3 regions of the Klebsiella sp. KE9456 genome follow, and region 1 is predicted to be linked to each of the others. Evidence: predicted binding sites of a transcription regulator. Region 1 holds the regulator's gene; each other region holds the start of a gene.
What was found. Region 1 encodes Fur, which represses iron uptake genes when iron is present. Its sites were predicted from a motif close to ATAATAATGAGAACNACTATCAA; they were not measured.
Positions count from the first base shown of each region.

Region 2: fepD (Fe(3+)-siderophore ABC transporter permease) is a predicted target of Fur. The motif match lies at 1,519-1,541, and genes of this name have one in related genera.
Region 3: fes (enterochelin esterase) is a predicted target of Fur. The motif match lies at 5,296-5,318, and genes of this name have one in related genera.

Region 1 covers NZ_JBDYQK010000005.1:164,669-172,241, forward strand. The annotation lists gene potE (putrescine-ornithine antiporter) at 1-202, shown strand, start outside; gene pgm (phosphoglucomutase (alpha-D-glucose-1,6-bisphosphate-dependent)) at 294-1,934, opposite strand; gene seqA (replication initiation negative regulator SeqA) at 1,967-2,515, opposite strand; gene ybfF (esterase) at 2,700-3,473, shown strand; gene ybfE (LexA regulated protein) at 3,607-3,900, shown strand; gene fldA (flavodoxin FldA) at 4,050-4,580, shown strand; gene fur (ferric iron uptake transcriptional regulator) at 5,007-5,453, shown strand; gene tcuR (tricarballylate utilization LysR family transcriptional regulator TcuR) at 5,580-6,506, shown strand; gene tcuA (FAD-dependent tricarballylate dehydrogenase TcuA) at 6,604-7,573, shown strand, end outside.
Region 2 covers NZ_JBDYQK010000043.1:11,817-17,672, reverse strand. The annotation lists partial or broken gene ABK821_RS24730 (hypothetical protein) at 1-160, shown strand, start outside; gene entS (enterobactin transporter EntS) at 204-1,445, opposite strand; gene fepD (Fe(3+)-siderophore ABC transporter permease) at 1,558-2,565, shown strand; gene fepG (iron-enterobactin ABC transporter permease) at 2,562-3,554, shown strand; gene fepC (iron-enterobactin ABC transporter ATP-binding protein) at 3,551-4,345, shown strand; gene entF (enterobactin non-ribosomal peptide synthetase EntF) at 4,431-5,856, opposite strand, start outside.
Region 3 covers NZ_JBDYQK010000043.1:2,535-10,107, forward strand. The annotation lists gene ABK821_RS24670 (sugar ABC transporter ATP-binding protein) at 1-357, opposite strand, end outside; gene ABK821_RS24675 (DUF2291 family protein) at 357-965, opposite strand; gene ABK821_RS24680 (D-ribose ABC transporter substrate-binding protein) at 977-1,918, opposite strand; gene entD (enterobactin synthase subunit EntD) at 2,037-2,696, opposite strand; gene ABK821_RS24690 (TonB-dependent siderophore receptor) at 2,764-5,001, opposite strand; gene fes (enterochelin esterase) at 5,386-6,585, shown strand; gene ABK821_RS24700 (MbtH family protein) at 6,613-6,816, shown strand; gene entF (enterobactin non-ribosomal peptide synthetase EntF) at 6,827-7,573, shown strand, end outside.

The DNA of each region.
Region 1 (7,573 bases):
CATTCAGAAAGTGGCAAATGTTCCGTCGTCAAAAGCCAAAACGGCGAACTTCGTGGCATTCATCGGCGCGCTGTACAGCTTCTACGCGCTGTATTCCTCCGGTGAAGAAGCGATGCTGTACGGCTCCATCGTGACCTTCCTCGGCTGGACGCTGTATGGACTGGTATCGCCGCGCTTTGAGCTGAAAAACAAACACGGTTAAAAAAAAGCCCGGTAGCGATAACTAACGCTTACCGGGCCCACGATCGTTGTTGTAGGCCGGGCCGCACTACCGCCCGGCACACAAACCGCACTTACGCGTTTTTCAGCACTTCGCTGACAATCTCAACCGCTTCTTTTTCGATCTGCTTGCGGTGTTCCTCACCGAGGAAGCTTTCGCAATAGATCTTATACGCGTCTTCCGTACCAGAAGGTCGCGCGGCAAACCAGCCGTTGTCGGTCATCACCTTCAGGCCGCCAATCGACGCGCCGTTACCCGGCGCCGCCGTCAGGCGCGCGGTGATCGGATCGCCCGCCAGCGTGCTGGCGCTGACCATTTCCGGAGAGAGCTTAGACAGCGCCGCTTTCTGCGCGGAGGTCGCGCTTGCCTGCAAACGGTTATAGCTCGGCGCGCCAAAGCGGGCCGCCAGCTCGTTGTAGTGCTCCTGCGGGTTTTTCCCGGTGACGGCCGTGATTTCCGCCGCCAGCAGGCACATGATGATGCCGTCTTTATCGGTAGACCACGGCGTGCCGTCGAAACGCAGGAAAGAAGCCCCGGCGCTCTCTTCGCCGCCGAAGCCGAAGCTGCCGTCGAACAGACCGTCGACGAACCATTTAAAGCCGACCGGCACTTCCACCAGTTTACGCCCCAAATCGTTCACTACGCGGTCGATCATCGCGGAAGAGACCAGCGTTTTACCGACCGCCACCTCTTTGCCCCACTGCGGGCGGTGCCGGAACAGATAGTTGATCGCGACCGCCAGATAGTGGTTCGGGTTCATCAGCCCAGCCGGAGTCACGATGCCGTGGCGGTCATAGTCCGGGTCGTTGGCGAACGCCAGATCGAACTTATCACGCAGCGCCAGCAGACCCGCCATCGCGCACTCGGAGGAACAGTCCATACGGATTGCGCCGTCTTTGTCGAGATGCATAAAGCGGAACGTCTGATCAACGTGATCGTTAACGATAGTCAGGTTCAGGTTGTAGTGCTTAGCAATACGCTTCCAGTATTCGATACCGGAACCGCCCAGCGGATCAACGCCCAGCGTCAGGCCCGCTTTCTGAATCGCCGCCATATCGACGATATCCGCCAGCCCTTCGATAAACGGCTGCACCAGATCCTGCTCTTTCACATGTCCGGAGGCCAGTGCGGCATCCAGGGAAATGCGCTTCACGCCCTGCAAACCTGCAGCAAGCAGTTCGTTGGCCCGGTTTTCTACCACTTTAGTGACGTTGGTATCTGCCGGGCCGCCATTTGGCGGATTGTATTTGATACCGCCGTCTTCCGGCGGGTTATGAGAGGGAGTAATGACAATCCCGTCAGCCTGTGGCCCGCCGTTTTCATTATGCACCAGAATCGCATTCGAAATCGCTGGTGTCGGAGTAAAACCGTTGTTTTCCTGCACGATGACATCAACACCGTTTGCCGCCAGCACTTCTAGTACGGAAATGAAAGCCGGTTCGGATAATGCGTGGGTGTCCTTCCCGACGTAGCATGGGCCGGTGATCCCGTTCTTCGCGCGGTCTTCGGCAATTGCCTGCGCAATCGCCAGAATATGCTGCTCGTTGAAGTTGTGGCGCGCCGCGCTGCCGCGGTGACCGGAGGTACCAAACTTCACTGCATGTTCCGCGTTGCCTACATCCGGCTTCAGCACATAGTACTGGGCAGTCAGTTGGGCGACGTTAATCAAATCACTCTGTTGCGCAGGTTGACCTGCGCGCTTATCGATTGCCATTGCCTGATCCTTCTGGTGCAAAAGTTAAACAACTAGATCGTACCGCAAACCTTTTCGATCAATTCCGCGGGGAACTGCATTGATTGCATGATATGTTCGATCATGCTGCATTTGCGACCGGTATTGGTATTTGTAATCACCCACCATGGCGTACCCGGAACCTGCTTAGGTTTCGTCTGATTACCGTTTTTCTGTAGCGTCTTCTCATCTTCCGCAAAATAGACGCGGGTACGCCCGTGCAAAGACTCGGTGGCCTCCGCAAACCCTTTGCTGTCTAAAGAATAGAGGGTGGTCAGAATCAGCATGAAACGGTTTACCGCACGCTTTTGTTCAGCGTACTCATCAGACAACAGCAGTTCGCGCATCGCGCGGACTTTATCTTTCAGAGGATTAACGGGTTTCACTTCAACGACAGGCGCTGGCGCGGGAGCCGGAGTAGCTTTCGCTACCGGTGCAGCGGACTGAGGAACGGCGGAAAACTTCAACATGCGCCGTAAAATGTCGGATGCGCTCTCGCCAATATGCTTGGTGTGGCTGGCAATATAGCTATAGAGTTCATCATCAACTTCGATTGTTTTCATCTTAATCCAGTGCGATATCTTTTTCTGAATACAAGTTGTCGGGATTATAGGGGCAAATCCCAACCGCGGATAGCGTCAAACCAGGATGGCGGCAAAACTCGGAAATCTTCCGGTTCTTGCAGCCGAATGGCAGAATGTCCAACATAATACCCTAACCCGACGGAGCGAAAAAAAGAACTTTGCCATGAAATTAAATAGCCGAATACAATCTGCACAGAATCCGCATAATCATCCCCCTGTCGTCCTGGTCCACGGCCTTTTTGGCAGCCTGGATAACCTTGGGATCCTCGCCCGCGATCTGGTCGCCGATCACGATATTTTGCAGGTTGATATGCGAAACCACGGCCTTTCGCCGCGCGCGCCGGAAATGACCTATGCCGCGATGGCGCAGGATCTGCTGGATACCCTCAATGAATGTCAGATAGAAAAAGCGGTCTTTATTGGCCATTCTATGGGCGGCAAGGCGGTCATGGCGCTAAGCGCGCTGGCTCCTGAACGCATTGCAGGTCTGGTGATCATTGATATCGCCCCCGTGAATTATCACGTCCGCCGTCATGATGAAATCTTCGCCGCCATCAATGCCGTAACCGATGCCGGCGCGAGTACTCGCCAACAGGCAGCAGTGATTATGCGCGAGCACCTTCACGAAGAAGGGGTGATTCAGTTTCTGCTGAAGTCTTTTGTCGATAGCCAGTGGCGTTTTAACGTACCGGCTCTGTGGGAGCAGTATGACAATATCGTCGGCTGGCAAACTATCCCGGCCTGGCCTCACCCGGCGCTGTTTATCCCCGGTGGCAACTCCCCTTACGTGACCGATGCTTACCGCGATGCCCTGCTGGCGCAATTTCCCCAGGCCCGGGCGCACGTCATTGCCGGTGCCGGGCATTGGGTGCATGCCGAAAAGCCGGAGGCCGTGATACGGGCAATTCGCCGATATTTGCTCACCCTCGGCGCATAACTGGCTAAAATCTGCCCGACCGCGCGGCAGAATGTCTGCGGTCGTTGGCGCATCGCATTGCCTGATGTATGATGGCGCGCTATCTGCGTCGGCTATACCCGACAGCTTGTTTCCCCCGAAGTCACTCTGAATCATGGCAAAAGAACAAACGGACCGTACGACATTAGATTTGTTCGCAACTGAGCGTCGGCCGGGTAGACCGAAAACCAATCCGCTTTCACGCGATGAACAACTGCGCATCAATAAACGCAATCAGCTTAAACGCGATAAAGTTCGCGGATTGAAGCGCGTTGAGTTAAAACTGAATGCCGATATCGTCGATGAGCTGAATGAGCTGGCCGAAGCCCGTCGTATGACCCGCAGCGATCTGATAGAAGAGATACTGATGAACCAACTGGCGGCCATGCGCAGCCACGATAACGCCTGAAACCTTCAAAAAATAACCTTTCATGTAGCAGAGTGTGCAGTTGGGCGCGATTGCTGTTTCCGCGCCCTTCTCAGTTCTGCTATGATTGCCCTTATCTGCAGGCATTAAGCCATTACCACATCATTAAGTTTCAAGAGGTTATTTTACTCATGGCTATCATCGGCATCTTTTTTGGCAGCGACACCGGCAACACCGAAAATATTGCAAAAATGATTCAAAAGCAGCTTGGTAAAGATGTTGCTGAAGTCCACGACATTGCCAAAAGCAGCAAAGAAGATCTGGAAGGCCACGACATTCTGCTGCTCGGCATCCCGACCTGGTATTACGGTGAAGCCCAATGCGACTGGGATGATTTTTTCCCTACGCTGGAAGAGATAGATTTCAATGGCAAGCTGGTCGCGCTCTTTGGCTGCGGCGATCAGGAAGACTACGCAGAATATTTTTGTGACGCGCTGGGGACTATCCGCGATATCATTGAGCCTCGCGGCGCGACTATCGTGGGTCACTGGCCGACAGCTGGCTACCATTTTGAAGCGTCTAAAGGCCTGGTCGATGATGACCACTTCGTCGGCCTGGCTATCGACGAAGACCGTCAGCCGGAACTGACTAATGAACGTGTCGACAAATGGGTAAAACAGATTTCTGAAGAACTGCATCTTGAAGAAATCAAGAATGCCTGAGTCTGTACCCGTCATACGGTCTGTTGCATCTGCGTTGACAATACTCGCTCATCCCCGGGCCTTGCCCTGCGAGGCCAGCGCAAGCGCTGTTCAAAACGGTTAACCGTTTTGTCCTGCAACTTGAATTAGTGAGGGGATAAACAACATAATCGACAGATTTTTTTGCATTAATAGACAAAAGCAATCAAAGATATAGCTACAAGTTTTTAACTTTTAATCACATATCTGTACAATGTCCTCTGATTTAACGAGGTCACGTAAAGTGCTTTTGCAGCGAATGCCTCGTTTTTGACAGTATACAAGGCCCGATGCTTGCGGTTTTCATTTCGCCATGGCAGTTCTATAATGATACGCATTACATCGGGTTATTCTCTGTATTACTTCCGCTCATGGAAGTAGATCGTTTAGCAACAGGACAGATTCCGCATGACTGACAACAATACCGCATTAAAGAAAGCTGGCCTGAAAGTGACCCTTCCGAGATTAAAAATCCTGGAAGTCCTGCAGGAACCGGATAACCATCATGTCAGCGCGGAAGACTTATATAAACGCCTGATTGATATGGGGGAAGAAATTGGTCTGGCAACCGTTTATCGCGTACTGAACCAGTTTGACGATGCTGGCATCGTTACCCGCCATAATTTCGAAGGCGGTAAATCCGTTTTTGAACTGACGCAGCAACATCACCACGATCACCTGATTTGCCTCGATTGCGGCAAAGTGATCGAATTTAGTGATGATTCCATTGAAGCGCGCCAGCGTGAAATTGCCGCCAAACACGGTATTCGTCTGACTAACCACAGCCTGTACCTGTACGGCCACTGTGCGGAAGGCGATTGCCGCGAAGATGAGCACGCTCACGACACCAAGTAATATGTCGCACTGAAAAGCCAGCCGCATCAGGCTGGCTTTTTTATCTGTTGAACTCGCCCACGCGCTCCCCGCCATCCCTGTGCTAATCTCATGTAAGTTCTGTCTGACCTCTTCCGGAGAATCGAAATGGAGCTTCGCCAGCTACGCTACTTTGTCCGTATTGTGGAAACCGGGAGTATGGGCAGTGCGGCGCTCGATCTTAATATCGGCGTCTCGGCACTCAGCCAGCAGATGACGCGGCTGGAAAACGAACTTGCCATTCGCCTGTTGCAACGCACTTCTCGCGGCGTAACGCCCACCAGTGCCGGACTGGCCTTTTATTCCCAGGCTCAGCTGGCGCTGCGTCATGCTGACGATGCTATTCTCGCCGCGCGGGAAGCGCGTCTCTCAGGACACGTCAGCGTCGGCATGGCCCCCAGCACCGCCTCTGTCCTCGGCATACCTTTTATCCATGCGATGCGGGAAAACTATGCGGATGTGCGTCTGCATCTGGTGGAAAGCCTTTCCGGTAATCTGGAACGGATGATCAATACCCGGCAGATTGATTTAGCCGTGGTGTTCCAGAAAGAGAAAATGCTGCGCTGGAGCGCCAGGCCGATTCTTGAAGAGCGACTGTTTCTGATTGGCGCACACGCTCTGCTGGCTGAAATTTCTGATGAGATCATCACCCCAGCAGAGTTGACCAGTATTCCCCTGATTATGCCCAGTCCCGGTCATGGTCTGCGTGGCAGACTGGAAGCAATTTGTCAGGAAAATGCGTTTCAGGTTGAAATTACAGCAGAAATTGACGGCCTGACCTTGTTGATGCACGCCGTTCGTAGTGGGCTCGGCGCCACGCTACAGCCAGGCGCCGCAATTTCTCATCTTGATAAAGAGGCGCTCAGAGTGATCGGCATCCACAATCCGATACTGAGTCGCCCCAACTTTTTGGTCAGCCTTTCTGATGATGAGCTTACCCCTGCGGGCCTCGCCGCCCGCGTCGTGCTGACGAAGGTCATGCGTCACCTGGTAGATACAGGCGGTTGGCCTGGAGCAACACTTTACGCTAACTAAAGAACTCTTTAGCAGAGCCTCATAGCGCCCACACAACTTATACGTATACATTTTAATTACAAATTTAACAATCAGTTAAATAGTAATGGAGTATACGATGATTGATGTCCTGGTGATTGGCGGAGGCAACGCCGCATTATGTGCCGCCTTGACCGCCCGTGAGAGCGGAGCCTCCGTGCTGCTGCTTGAAGCGGCCCCCCGGGAGTGGCGCGGCGGAAATTCGCAACACACCCGCAACTTACGCTGCATGCACGATGCGCCGCAGGATGTGCTGGTCGAGAGCTATCCCGAAGAGGAGTTCTGGCAGGATCTCCGCCGCGTTACCGAAGGGAATACCGACGAAGCGCTGGCGCGACTGGTGATCCGTACCTCTTCACAATGTCGCGACTGGATGCGCCAGCACGGCGTTAACTTTCAGCCCCCTCTTTCCGGCGCGCTACATGTAGCACGTACCAATGCCTTCTTTATGGGCGGCGGGAAAGCTCTCGTCAATGCCTATTATCGCAGTGCAGAAAAGCTGGGGGTGCAAATTCGCTACAACATGCCAGTGCAGGCGCTTGAACTGCATAACGGCGAGTTCGTGGCGGCACTGGCGGGAGAGGAACGCATTGAAGCTAAAGCCTGTGTCCTCGCCGCCGGAGGATTTGAATCTAACCGCGAATGGCTGCGGGAAGCGTGGGGTGAAAACGAACGCGGCGAGTGGCCAGCGGATAATTTTCTCATTCGCGGCACCCGCTTTAACCAGGGCGTCCTGCTCAAATTTATGATGGATGCCGGGGCGGACATTATCGGCGATCCCTCCCAGTCACATTGCGTGGCGATCGATGCCAGAGCGCCGCTGTATGACGGCGGGATTTGTACCCGCGTGGACTGCGTATCGCTGGGCGTGGTGGTCAACCGTGACGCTGAGCGTTTTTATGATGAAGGGGAAGATTTCTGGCCAAAACGTTACGCCATCTGGGGGCGTCTGGTCGCCCACCAGCCGGGGCAAATTGGCTATTCCATTATCGACAGCAAAGCGATCGGCCACTTTATGCCGCCGGTCTTCCCCGGCGCGCAGGCCAATA
Region 2 (5,856 bases), on a different contig from region 1:
TGCGGTGAGTCCGTTATTCGTCAGGGGCTTTTCAGAAGCTGAAAATCATAAAAAAAGTTATATCCTTTATATTTCAGCCCGTATCAGCTCAGTAAGCGAACCAACCGAATCAGATTTTCGTTTAAACCACCGATTAACGGAACCGCTCAACAAATCGTAACCCAGGTAAATCCCCCTGAACTGACCACCGCCAGCAACATCAACTAGCTTTCGCTCACCGCATCAGGGCGCTGAAAACGACGCAGTTCGCGCAGCAATCCCACCAGCACGATGCCAACAATCACCAGCGCCCAGCCGCTGACGCTCGCTGAAGCCACCGGCGTCAGAATCGCGCCGAGACCGCCAAGCAGCGCCGCGCCTATCGCATCGCCGGTCACGTTCTGCGCAGTCCACAAACCGTTGATCCGGCCAAGCATATTTTCCGGGGTTTGGGTTTGAATCAACGTATATTGCAGCAGCGAGCTTATCGCGCTCAGCCAGCCGAATAACGCCAGACACAGCGCCCCCAGTTCCCACACCGGCATCAGGCTAAACAGCGCAATCGCGGCAAAAGAACCCACGGTTGTCGCCAGCATCAGCACGCCAGGCTTTGCCGTCTGCGCCAGTTGTCCACTGGTCAACGCCCCCAGCGCCGCGCCCAGAGGAATCGCGGCATACAGCAGGCCAATCTGCGACGCCGACATCTGCCAGCTTCCGGCCAGCGCCGGATAGAGCACGCGAACCGCGCTGGCCATCGTCAACAAACCGCCCAATAGCGCGATGCCGCCAATAAGCGGACTATTGAAGAGGAATCTCAGCCCCGACTGCAATGATTTTAACGGGTGCTCCCGCGGCTGCGGCGGTGGGGCCAGCAGCGGTAAGCGCAGCAGCGTTAAGGTCGTGATAAAGGTGCCGATCGCCGCCAGGCCATAGTTCCAGGCAACGCCGCCGCTCGCCAGCAGCAGGCCGCCAATCATCGGTGAAATCACCGAGCCCAGGCGCACCGTTAGCATGGTGATCGCCCCCGCCTGCATCAGGTTTTCCCGTCCGACCAGCGCCGGGGTCGCCGCCAGCAGCGCGGTCACGCCAATGGATGCAAAAAGGCCGTCCCAGATCCCCAACAGATAGATAGCGATTAGCGACGGCTCCGGCAGCATGGCGTTCAGGCACAGGCCGACAAAGCCAATACCGCAGGTACCCCGCGCCAGCAGGATCAAACGCTTGCGCTCATAGCGATCGGCCAGTACGCCGCCAACCATCAGACCGACAAACATTGAGCCGCCGGTTAAGGTCACTGACAGCCCCACCTGCCAGGTTGAGTGGGTCATCATCTGAATTTGCACCGGGATCGCCACGCCCAGCAGGCCAAGGGACAAAATGGAGATAAAACGAGCGATAAAGACGGCGCGAAAGGCCGGATGAGTTTTCAGCAAGCTGAGGTTCAGCAGCCAGGATTGTCGGTTCATGACAGCGCCTTGTTATTATTTTCCATACCATTTTTAGGGGTGCACATGCTAACATAACCGGATAAAATCGATAACGATAATTGCTATCATTATCAAGTCAGGGATGTATGCCATGCCGTCTTCCACGACTACGGTACGCGCCTTTGCCGTGCCGGGTCTTTTAATCATTTTAATCATTGCGATTGCACTCAGCCTGCTGATTGGCGCCAAACCGCTGCCGTTCAGCGTCGTCGTTGATGCCTTCACCGGAACCTGCCAGAGCGCGGATTGCACCATCGTCCTTGACGCCCGACTGCCGCGAACGCTCGCCGGGCTGCTGGCCGGCGCCGCGCTGGGTCTGGCCGGCGCGCTGATGCAAACACTCACCCGCAATCCGCTGGCGGACCCGGGAATTCTGGGCGTCAACTCTGGTGCAAGTTTCGCTATCGTGCTGGGCGCGGCGCTGTTTGGTATCTCTTCGCCGCAGGAACAACTGCTGATGGCCTTTAGCGGCGCCTTTGCCGCCTCGCTGCTGGTGGCTTTTACCGGTAGCCAGGGCGGCGGCCAGCTGAGTCCGGTTCGCCTGACGCTGGCGGGCGTTGCACTGGCGGCGGTGCTGGAAGGGCTTTCCAGCGGCATCGCGCTGCTGAACCCCGACGTCTACGATCAGTTACGCTTCTGGCAGGCCGGGTCGCTGGATGTGCGCACGCTGCAAACCCTGAAAATCGTGCTGATCCCGGTCATTATCGCTGGTCTGGTCACCTTGCTGCTGAGCCGGGCATTAAATAGCCTGAGCCTCGGCAACGATACCGCAACCGCGCTGGGCAGTCGGGTCGCCCGCACCCAGCTAATCGGTCTGCTGGCGATTACCGTCCTGTGCGGCAGCGCCACGGCGGTGGTCGGGCCGATCGCGTTTATCGGCCTGATGATGCCGCATATGGCCCGCTGGCTGGTCGGTGCCGATCATCGTTGGTCGCTACCGGTTACCCTACTGGCGACGCCTGCCCTGCTACTGTTTGCCGATATACTTGGCCGTCTGCTGGTTCCCGGCGAATTACGGGTATCGGTAGTGAGCGCCTTTATCGGCGCGCCGGTCCTGATCTGGCTGGTGCGCCGCCAGCCGCGTGGAGGTACGATGTGATTGCGCCTTCTCGTCGCCTGATTTTTAGCTGCCTGCTGCTGTTCGTCGCCAGCGTACTGATCTCCTTGTGGGGGCTCGGAACCGGTCTGGTGCCGTTAAGTGTTAACCAGGTCATTTCCGCCCTGCTCGGCGATGCGCCGCGCAATGTCGCCCTTGTCGTTACCCAATGGCGTCTGCCGCGCGTGCTGATGGCGCTGCTTATCGGCGCCGCGCTCGGCGTCAGCGGCGCGATTTTTCAGTCGTTGACCCGCAACCCGTTGGGCAGCCCGGACGTCATGGGTTTTAACACCGGGGCCTGGAGCGGCGTACTGATCGCGATGGTGTTCTTCGGCCAGAACCTGACGGCCATCTCAATGGCGGCAATGATCGGCGGTATCCTCACCGCGCTGGTGGTCTGGCTGCTGGCCTGGCGCAACGGCATTGAGACCTTTCGCCTGATTATTATCGGTATCGGCATTCGCGCCATGCTGGTGGCATTCAATACCTGGCTGCTGTTACGCGCCTCGCTTGAAACCGCGCTCTCCGCCGGATTATGGTATGCCGGTTCCCTTAACGGCCTGACGTGGGGCAAAACCTGGCCCTCCGCGCCGCTGATCCTGCTGATGCTTATCTGCGGCGCGCTGCTGGCGCGACGTATGCGGCTGCTGGAGATGGGCGACGATACCGCCTGCGCGCTGGGCGTGCGGGTTGAGCGTTCACGGCTGCTGATGATGCTGGTTGGGGTGCTGCTTACCGCCGCCGCCACCGCGCTTGCCGGACCGATTTCGTTTATTGCGCTGGTGGCCCCGCATATCGCGCGCCGTCTTAGCGGTACCGCGCGCTGGGGGCTAACCCAGGCGGCGCTGTGCGGCGCCCTGCTGCTGGCGCTATCCGACTACTGTGCTCAGCGTCTGTTTATGCCTTATCAGTTACCGGTAGGGGTAGTGACCGTCAGCCTTGGCGGTATCTACCTTATCGCGTTATTAATTCAGGAGTCCCGCAAAAAATGACCGCTATAGCTTCCCGTTTGCGCGGCGACCAGTTGACGCTGGCGTACGGCAAAAAGACCATCGCTGAATCGCTGAGCGTCACCATTCCTGACGGGCACTTTACCGCCATTATTGGTCCCAACGGCTGCGGTAAATCGACGCTGCTACGAACCCTCAGCCGTCTGATGACGCCAGTCAGCGGTCATGTTTATCTTGATGGTGAGCAGATCCAGCATTACGCCAGTAAAGAGGTCGCCAAACGTATTGGTCTGCTGGCGCAGAACGCCACCACGCCGGGCGATATCACCGTTCAGGAGCTGGTCGCCCGCGGGCGCTATCCGCACCAGCCGCTGTTTACCCGCTGGCGTAAAGAAGATGAAGAGGCGGTCAGCAAGGCAATGAAAGCCACGGGGATCACTGAGCTTGCGCTGCAAAGCGTCGATACCCTCTCCGGCGGCCAGCGCCAGCGGGCGTGGATTGCCATGGTGCTGGCTCAGGAGACAGCGATTATGCTGCTGGATGAGCCGACCACCTGGCTCGATATCAGCCATCAGATCGATCTGCTTGAACTGCTTAGCGAGTTGAATCAGAAAAAAGGATATACCCTGGCCGCAGTCCTGCACGACCTGAACCAGGCCTGCCGCTACGCCACCCATTTGATTGCCCTGCGCGACGGCAAAATTGTCGCCGAAGGCGCGCCGAGGGAGATTGTCAGCGCCGAACTGATCGAGAAGGTTTATGGATTGCGCTGTACGATCATTGACGATCCGGTCGCCCATACGCCGCTGGTGGTGCCGCTGGGGCGACGTTAAACTGGCGTTCACGGACTCGCCCGGTGGCGCTACACTACGCTTACCGGGCCTACGGTTTCCCATAATTTGGTAGATCGGGTAAGCGCTACCCCAGAATCTCCCTGAGCACCGGACCAATCGCTTCAAAAGCCTGCGGGGAGATAATATCCACATGCGCGCAATCCTGGCTAAACACCTCCAGCTCACCGACCCACGGCCCCCAGACCACCAGCGGGTCCATGCCTCGCTGACGGGTTTTCTCCGCCACAAACAGCGTCGCCTTGCCGTCAAACTTCGCGCTGTGAGCGGTGGTTAACAGGCGCACCGCATCGGCGTAGTTGCCTTCGATAACGCTGAACAGCTCGCCGGAAGCCTGCCCCTGCCGGGCAGCAAGAAATGCCTCACGTTCCCGCGCAATCTCCGCCAGCACGTCAGGATCCAGACCGTTAGCCTCTTTTTCCGCCCAGTTCTGCGTTTCCGGCGGCCAGGTATCCAGCAGCCCCAGGAACGCCACCGCTTCCCCGCGCTGGCGTAAGCGGGCGGCAATCCCCTGCGCCAGCGTACCGCCGAGCGAATAACCACACAGATAATAGGGACCATGCGGCTGCTGCTGAAGTAAGGTTTGCAGATGATGTTCGCAGACCGCATCCAGATCCGCCGCCGTCGCCATCGGCCCCTGCGGTCGCGGTGACTGAATGCCGGTAATCGACCAGCGCGGGCTTAAATAGCGTGCCAGCACGCTGAACTGCCAGGCGAAACCGGAAGCCGGATGGAAGCAGAACAGCGTCGGGCCGCTGCTCTCGCGCAGCGGCAGGATCGCGTCGAAGCCCAGACGCTGAGCCTGCTCATCGCTAAGATCGGATGCCAGCAGCGCGCTCAGCTTGCCGACGGTAGAAGCAACCATCACCTGTCCCGGCGTCACCTCCCGCGCCAGCTCGCGGCTCAACAGCGCCGCCAGGCGCATCGCCAGCAGCGAATGGCCGCCAAGCGCGAAGAAATCGGCGTCGATATCATTCACTTCGCAGCCCAGTAACTGGCTGAATGCCGACGCGACGCTGGTTTCTACTCCCGGCTCCGGCGGACGACCGCCGCGTTCACCGTTCAGCGCTGGTAACGGCAGCGCTTTGCGATCCAGCTTACCGTTGGCGCTGAGCGGCAGTTCAGGCAGTTGAATCAGCGCCACCGGCACCATATGCGGCGGCAACTGTTCGCCAAGTCGCGCTTTTAACGCCGCGGTATCCAGCGGCAGGCCCGATTCAGAAACCAGATAACCCACCAGTTGACGGGCATCGCCGCCGGTGGCTGCGGCCTGGTTGAAGATGCAGGCATGCGTCACCGCCTGTTCTACATCCGGCAGCGCCGACATAAGCCGGTCGATTTCACCGAGTTCAATACGCTGACCACGAATTTTCAGTTGGTCGTCGCTGCGCCCAAGATATTCAACCGCGCCATTATCCAGCCAGCGGGCCACGTCACCGGTGCGATACATGCGCTCGCCCGGCGCGTAAGGATCGGCAATAAAGCGGCTGGCG
Region 3 (7,573 bases), on a different contig from region 1:
AATTGGCGCAATACCTTTTTGCAGTTCACGACCAAGAAAAATATTCTCGGCTACGCTCAGATTTTCAAACAGGTTTAATTCCTGATGCACCATGCCGATACCGTGAAGCGCGGCTTCACGGGTACTGGAAAAATGTACCGATTTTCCATTGAGCACTATTTCCCCCAGGCTCGGCTGTTGTACGCCAGCAAGGATTTTCATCAGCGTTGATTTTCCGGCACCATTTTCACCGATAATAACGTTAACCTTGCCGCGCCAAACGTTGTAGTCAACATTGTCCAGCGCCACCGTACCGGGAAACAGCATTGAAATGCCTTTTGTATGCAAAATTATATCTTCAGCAGGAATATCGCTCATTACGGTGTCTCCTGTTTCAGTGCAAGCGCAGCGGCATCCTGAGCTGTTCCATTGCTTAATGTCACCGCGAATAGCACACTGATCTTCTTGCCGACCCATTCAGAATCAATTTTAGGTAATTGTTTAACCGCCTCCCGGTTATAGGCCCGTGAAAGCTGGGCAAACTGAACCTGGTTAGTGAAATCTTCAAATTTGAAGCCAGTGGCATCACGAATAGCATTACCCCGTATTACCGGTCCAACCTGAATGGCGAGGGGACGTCCGTTAATGTTGAAAATAAGTTTTTGTTCACGCGTGTTGCTAATATCAACGTCGAGAACAGTAGCGTTCAGACGCACAAAAAAACTGGCTGGCGTACTTCTTGATGACGCCAGTTGATTCTCCAGTGCATTCATGTCCAGGGAATGCTGACTTGCGGTATCAATAACTCGTGTTTTCCAGGTTTGTTGTGCGATCTGCTGTGGTGACAGATTATCGAAGCTTTGTTTCGCATTAGGATCGGCAGGCAAGATCGGTTTGCCATTGTCATCCAGATCAACCACAGTGCAGGCCGTCAGCAACAGAGCGGCGCACCCTAACAGTGCGGCCCCCCATTGTTTAAAAGACATAGCGTTTCACCTTACTCGCTGAGGTTAAACTTATTCAGTTTGCTGGCATTGGAATCATCAATAAGAATGCAGTCCATTAACTGTTTTTCTTCTTTTTGCGCTTTGCCGTTTTTCAGAAAAAAGTCGGCCTGTTCAACGGCCATCTGTGCCTGCTTCCAGCCGGGTTGCAATACGGTAGCTTTGATATTGCCCTTATTGATAATGGAATCACGGGTATAATCACTGCCGTCAAAGCCAACAATAATGACATCTTTCTTGCCGGCGGCTTTCAGTGCGGCCTCCGCGCCCAGCGCCATTGTGTCGTTGCCGGAAATCACGCCAACGATGTCTGGATTGGTTTGTAATATGGCTTCCATTCGAGTAAAAGCTTCCGTCTGGCTCCAGTTAGCTGTTTGTTGCGCCACCATTTTCATATCCGGATAGTCATCAAGTATGTCGTGATAGCCCTGAGAGCGAACGCTGGCATTGGTGTCCGATTGACGGCCAAGCAGCTCGACATATTTACCTTTACCGTTGAGCAACGCGGCGAATTTTTCCGCGCCAATTTGCGCACCTTGATAGTTGTTCGAAACGATTTGTGCCACCGCGATACCCGTTTTATTGATTTCGCGATCGATAAGAAATGCCGGAACGCCAGCCTCCTTTGCTTTTTCCAGTGGCCCAACGGTGGCATCAGCGCCGGCATTATCAAGAATAATGGCCTTTGCTTTGCGGGCGATGGCGGTTTCAATTAATTGGTTTTGTTTATTCACATCATCGTCATGGGAGGCAATGAGTGTGCTGTAACCCAACTCTTTCGCTTTTTCCGCTGCGCCATCAGCCTCAGCTTTAAAGAATGGGTTGTCATGAGAGGGGGTAATAATGGCAATCAGGCCGTTGTCGGCGGCACACAGTGAACTGGATGCGGCAATCATTGAAGCGAACAGGACGGATTTAACAAAGGTAACTTTCATCGTTTTTCTCCACATTGAATATTTATTCAATAATGATTTATTATTCATAGTAACGATAAAGCTGAGTTGTGGAAGTGTCTATGGTTTAAACCGTTAATTTTTTAAAAGGAGAAAGAGATCACGATTTATAACGGGGTAAAGTACAGGTAATGATATGGTGGTCTATTTTTAAGTAATTAATTTTTATAGTAAATTTATTTAATAAAGGAGAGAAGTCAGTATTTAGCTGCAAATGGAGTGTCGCTGGAGAGGCTGATATTACCTGGGCGCTATGAAAACCCGGGAAGGACAGAGCATGAGATGACCACGCCTTAAACCCACTTTCTTTCGCCGAAAACGCCAGCGTCAGCGCCAGTTCTGGCGGCAGGCCGCTGGCTTCCAGCACTTTTTTTTCCGCCGTATTGATGATGCTGCTTTCCAGTTCGGCTGCCAGAGAGGGCGAGAGTATCCGTTCGATATCAATACCGACCGGTTGATCTGAGACCACCGCCAGCGCGCTATGTTCGCAGTGGCTGATGCTTCCGTACCACGGCGCTGGCCACAGCGGCTGACGCCGGTCGCCAATCGCCGGGACACATTTTTCCCCCACTTCCCGCAGCGCATAAACTGCGGCAATGCGCCCGGCAAGATGCTCGGTCTGACGTTTACGGGCGCAGTCGGTTAACCGGGCGTGATGAGGCAACCACAGTAAATCCGCTGGCTGAAAGGTCGCCGGGTCGAAATCTACCCGCTGAAGCGAGTGACCGGCAAGTTGAATGATCGAGTGATTGATTTGCATTGCGTGATGTTAGCAGATTCTCCCTTCCGCCCTCTATGGGAAGAGGGCGGGGGATTCAGACAAGCAATCAGAAGTGGGTATTGACACTCATATACCAGGTACGGCCAGGTTCGTTATAGGTGTACGCGCCTGCGCCATACATATAACCCTTGTTACCGCCTGTGGTTTGCGCGTTACCGGCACGCCAGTGGCGCTTATCGAAGACGTTATCCACGCCGCCGGTCAGGCTGACGTTTTTCGTAACATCCCAGGTCGCGCTCAGGCCGAGAATGCTGTATGGGCTAACCACGTCTTTCTCGCTACCTGTGACGGGTTGACCTTTGTAGTTATATTTCTTCGGCTGCTGCTTACCATACCAGGTAAAGGTCGACTGCAGAGAAACATCCTGATGTACTTGCCAGCTCAGGGTTGAGTTCAGCGTGTATTCGGGAATAATCGACAGACGATCGCCGGTAGTTTTATTCTTACTCTTTAACATGTAAGTGATGTTGTTGGTCCAGTTAACCGTTTCGCTCACAGGAACGTTCAGGGTGCCTTCCAGACCTTCAACCACTGCTTTCGGCACGTTTTCCCACTTGTAGAGATCGGTACCGTTACTGTTGGTATAAACAGGCGCATAACCTGCTTCAATCTTGTCACGATAGTCGTTGCGGAACCAGGTCACGCCTGCCAGCCAGCCGTCGCGTTTAAATTCGAGGCCGATCTCTTTGTTGATGCTGGTTTCGGCTTTCAGATTATCATTACCCTGTAGGTAGCAGCCACCCTGGCTCGCATAGCAGCCCTGGCCTTTACTGTACAGAATGTAGTTGGGGTTGGTTTGAAACAGGCTTGGCGCTTTATAGGCGCGGGCGATACCCATTTTTAACGTGAAGTCATCCCAAAGTCCCTGGGACAAGTTCAGCGATGGGCTCCAGTTATTGCCGACGATACTGTGGTGATCGAAGCGCAGTGCCGGGGTCAACATGGTAGTGTCGGTTAACTCCATGTTGTTCTCAGCAAACAGAGAGAAAATTTTTGCTTTTGAGTATGGACTGCGACCAGCGCTATCGTAGCCTGGGATATCTCCGCCCAAAAAGGTTTGGGTATTAGAGGATTTATCCTTCATCCGTTGCTGGTTCCACTCAGTACCCAGAGTCAGGTTCTGGTTCACCAGCAGATCGAACGGTATGCTCACTTCACTGTGCAGCGTGACATCGTTCAGATCGGCATCAATATATTTTTGCGTGGAATTCGGGTCAAAGATCCCTTCAGTACCGCCCGCCAGACCTTCAGGCGTCCGCGAGTTACGGGTACGTTCATACTGCGCCCAGTTACTGGTGGTGATGCCGTTATCCCAGGCGCCGTTCCAGGTCAGGGAGTAGTTGTTGCGATAAAGGCGGTTAGTCTCTTTACCGTAGTTCTTTTTCACCAGATCGTTACTGTTGGTGTTTTGCGTATCGCCAGAGTAGAGGTTGCCCTGACGGCTATAGCCCGCTTCCAGCTCAATGGACTGCATCGGGGCGAAGTCCCAGCGCACCGTGCCGTTAATATCTTTATTAATCACCCCTTCACGCCCGGCGGGGAGAGTGTCAGCATAAATGCCGGTACGCTCAGACTGATGTCCCTTGTTGATATCCCAGGCGTCGGCCTGCGTTTTATCGAGGTTGCCGTACAGGCGGAAGCTGAAGTCGCCGCCCAGCGGGCCGCTAAGGCTAAAGTTGGTGCGCTTAGTGGCGCCTTCGTCTTTATGTTCCGGAACGTTGAAATAGGTATCCCATGAACCGTGCCACTCATCGCCGCCTTTCTTGGTGATGATATTGACGACGCCGCCCGCCGCGCCATTACCGTAACGGGCGGCGGCCGGGCCGCGAATAACTTCAATACGCTCGATCATTTCCGGCGGCACCCAGCCGGTATCGCCACGGGTATCGCGTTCGCCGCGCCAGCCGAGACGCACGGAGTTGCGGCTGGTAACCGGTTTTCCGTCAACCAGGATCAAGGTATTTTCCGGGCCCATACCGCGAATATCAATCTGGCGATTGTTGCCGCGCTGGCCGCTGGTGGAGTTACCGGTCAGATTGACGCCCGGCATGGTGCGGATTATTTCCGAGATATCACGGGCAGGCGGATTTTTACGAATTTCATCGGCGGTAATGGTTGATACGCCCGGAGCCTGAAGGTTCTGCTCGGCAGCGGTAACCACCATAGTTTCATCAGAGGTTGTTGTTTTGCTATCCGAGGTCACTTCCGCCGCGCTCAGCGGAAAGGCGACCCCATAGATACCCAGATTGACCAGCAAGGCCAGAGATTTGATCCTGTTATTCATTGTACATCCTGCTTTTCGTCGCCACCTCCCCCGGAAAATCCTTCCCGTCCGGAGGCGTGGTGGTGCCAATGTCGTCAGTAGAGGGCAAAGGCACTCCATCGCTGACTAAGATCCCGGTCCTCAGGTATAGTTATTGGCCTGTTAGACTCAAGGCTGTGCTCGCGCTCTGCGCGCTGTCCATGAGCAAACAGCCGGCAACAATAATGCCTGCTGGACCTGGCTCTAAATTAGCCATCTCTGACATGTTTAATTTGAAAGACGCGCTTCCCACAGCGCGCTAATACGCTATTGCAAATGGAAATGGTTATCAATAATATTATCAATAAATATTGCGTTTATTGATACGTTTGTTGATAAATGTCACGATAAACATAAGGTTGGTGAATGCATAAGAGAGGAAGCGATGGCTGGTGGCAGAGCCTCTCCGGTCCGCAAATAGAGGCCATTGATGGCGCGTATCGGGTGACGTTCTGGTGGCGCGATCCGGCAGGCGACGAAATGTCTTCGCCAACTCAAAAGGTGTGGATCTATATCACGGGTGTCACTGACCATCATAAAAACTCGCCGCCACAAACGTTACAGCGCCTTCCAGGTACCGATGCCTGGTTCTGGCAAACAACGCTTTCTCCCGGCTGGCGCGGCAGTTACTGCTTTGTTCCCTCTGAGAGTGATGATGACTTTTCCCCTCAGCTTTTTAACGGCGAGAGTCCGGACCGCACGCTGCTGCGCGAAGGCTGGCGCAAGCTGCTGCCGCAGGCGATTGCCGATCCGCTAAACCCGCAAAGCTGGAAGGGAGGACGCGGCCATGCCGTCTCTGCGCTGGCGCTTCCTGATGCGCCGGAACAGCCGGGCTGGGCGCTGAGCGATGAATCATATCAGCCGCCGGTCTGCATTGAGTGGCAGAGTCAGCGTCTTGGCAATACGCGACGAATATGGATTTACGCCACTGGCGCAGCACACCCGCAAGCGCGCCCGCTGGCGATCCTGCTTGATGGACAGTTCTGGGCTGAAAGTATGCCGGTCTGGTCGCCGCTGGCGGGCCTGACTCGTGAAAAGCGGCTTCCGCAGGCGGTTTATCTGCTCATTGACGTGATTGATAACCAGCACCGTGCCGAGGAGCTTCCCTGCAATGAAGCGTTCTGGCTGGCTGTTCAGGAAGAGTTGCTGCCGCTGGTGCGCCAGACAACGCCCTTTAGCGATCGCGCGGATCGCACCGTGGTGGCTGGCCAGAGCTTCGGCGGCCTGGCGGCAATGTTCGCCGCGCTCTACTGGCCGCAACGTTTTGGCTGCGTGCTCAGCCAGTCCGGTTCCTACTGGTGGCCCCATCGCGGCGGCGCGCAGACGGGAGTACTGATCGAGCGCTTAAGCCGCGGCGAACTCCATCCTCAAGGGTTGCGAATCTGGCTGGAAGCCGGTGTTCGCGAACCCATCATCTTTCGCGCGAACCAGGCGCTTCTTGCGCATCTGGAACCGCAATCTGTTTTCTGGCGTCAGGTTGACGGCGGGCATGATGCGCTTTGCTGGCGCGGCGGGCTGACGGCGGGACTTATCCAGCTATGGCAACCTTTATGCCGCGAAGAGTAGCGAAGCACGTTTTACGAGGAATTTGACATGCAATTCAGTAACCCCTTCGATGATCCGCAAGGGCAGTTTTACATTCTGCGCAATGACCAGCAGCACTACAGCCTGTGGCCGCATCACTGCGCGCTGCCGGAAGGCTGGGCGGTGGCGTGCCCGCCGCAGTCAGTCGATGCATGTAACCGCTGGCTGATGGCAAACTGGTCAACCCTTACCCCCGCGCACCATGCGATCTGAGGAGCCAATGATGAGCACGCGTTTACCGCTGGTGGCGGCACAGCCAGGGATCTGGATGGCCGAGCGCCTTTCGACGCTGCCCGGCGCCTGGAGCGTCGCCCACTACGTCGAGCTGCGCGGCGATATTGATCCGGCTCTGCTCGGACGGGCGATCGTCATCGGGTTGTCGCAGGCTGACACCCTGAGCATGCGTTTTACTGAAGATAATGGCGAAGCCTGGCAGTGGGTCGACGAAAGCCGCGAGTTTGCCGAACCGGAGTATCAGGACCTGCGTGGGGAGAGTGACCCGCATGCCGCCGCGCTGGCGCGAATGCAGGCCGACCTCGGGCAGAACTTGCGCGTGGACGGTGGTAATCCGCTGGTCTGCCATCAACTGCTGAGGGTGGGAGAGACTCGCTGGTACTGGTATCAGCGTTATCATCATTTACTGGTCGATGGTTTCAGTTTTCCGGCGATTACCCGCCAGATCGTCGCGATTTATCGTGCCTGGCGACGTGGCGAAGAGACGCCCGCTTCGCCGTTTACCCCCTTTGCCGACGTGGTGGAAGAGTATCAGCGCTATTACGGCAGCGATGCCTGGCAGCGCGACAAACAGTTCTGGCAGGAGCAGCGTGAAGCCCTGCCGCCTCCGGCCTCTCTCTCAGCCGCGCCTTTAGCCGGGCGGGCGACCAGCACCGATATCTGGCGAATGAAGCTGGAGGTTGATGCTGACGCCTTCAACCGCCTGGCGGCGAGCGCGCCGCAGTGCCAGCGTGCG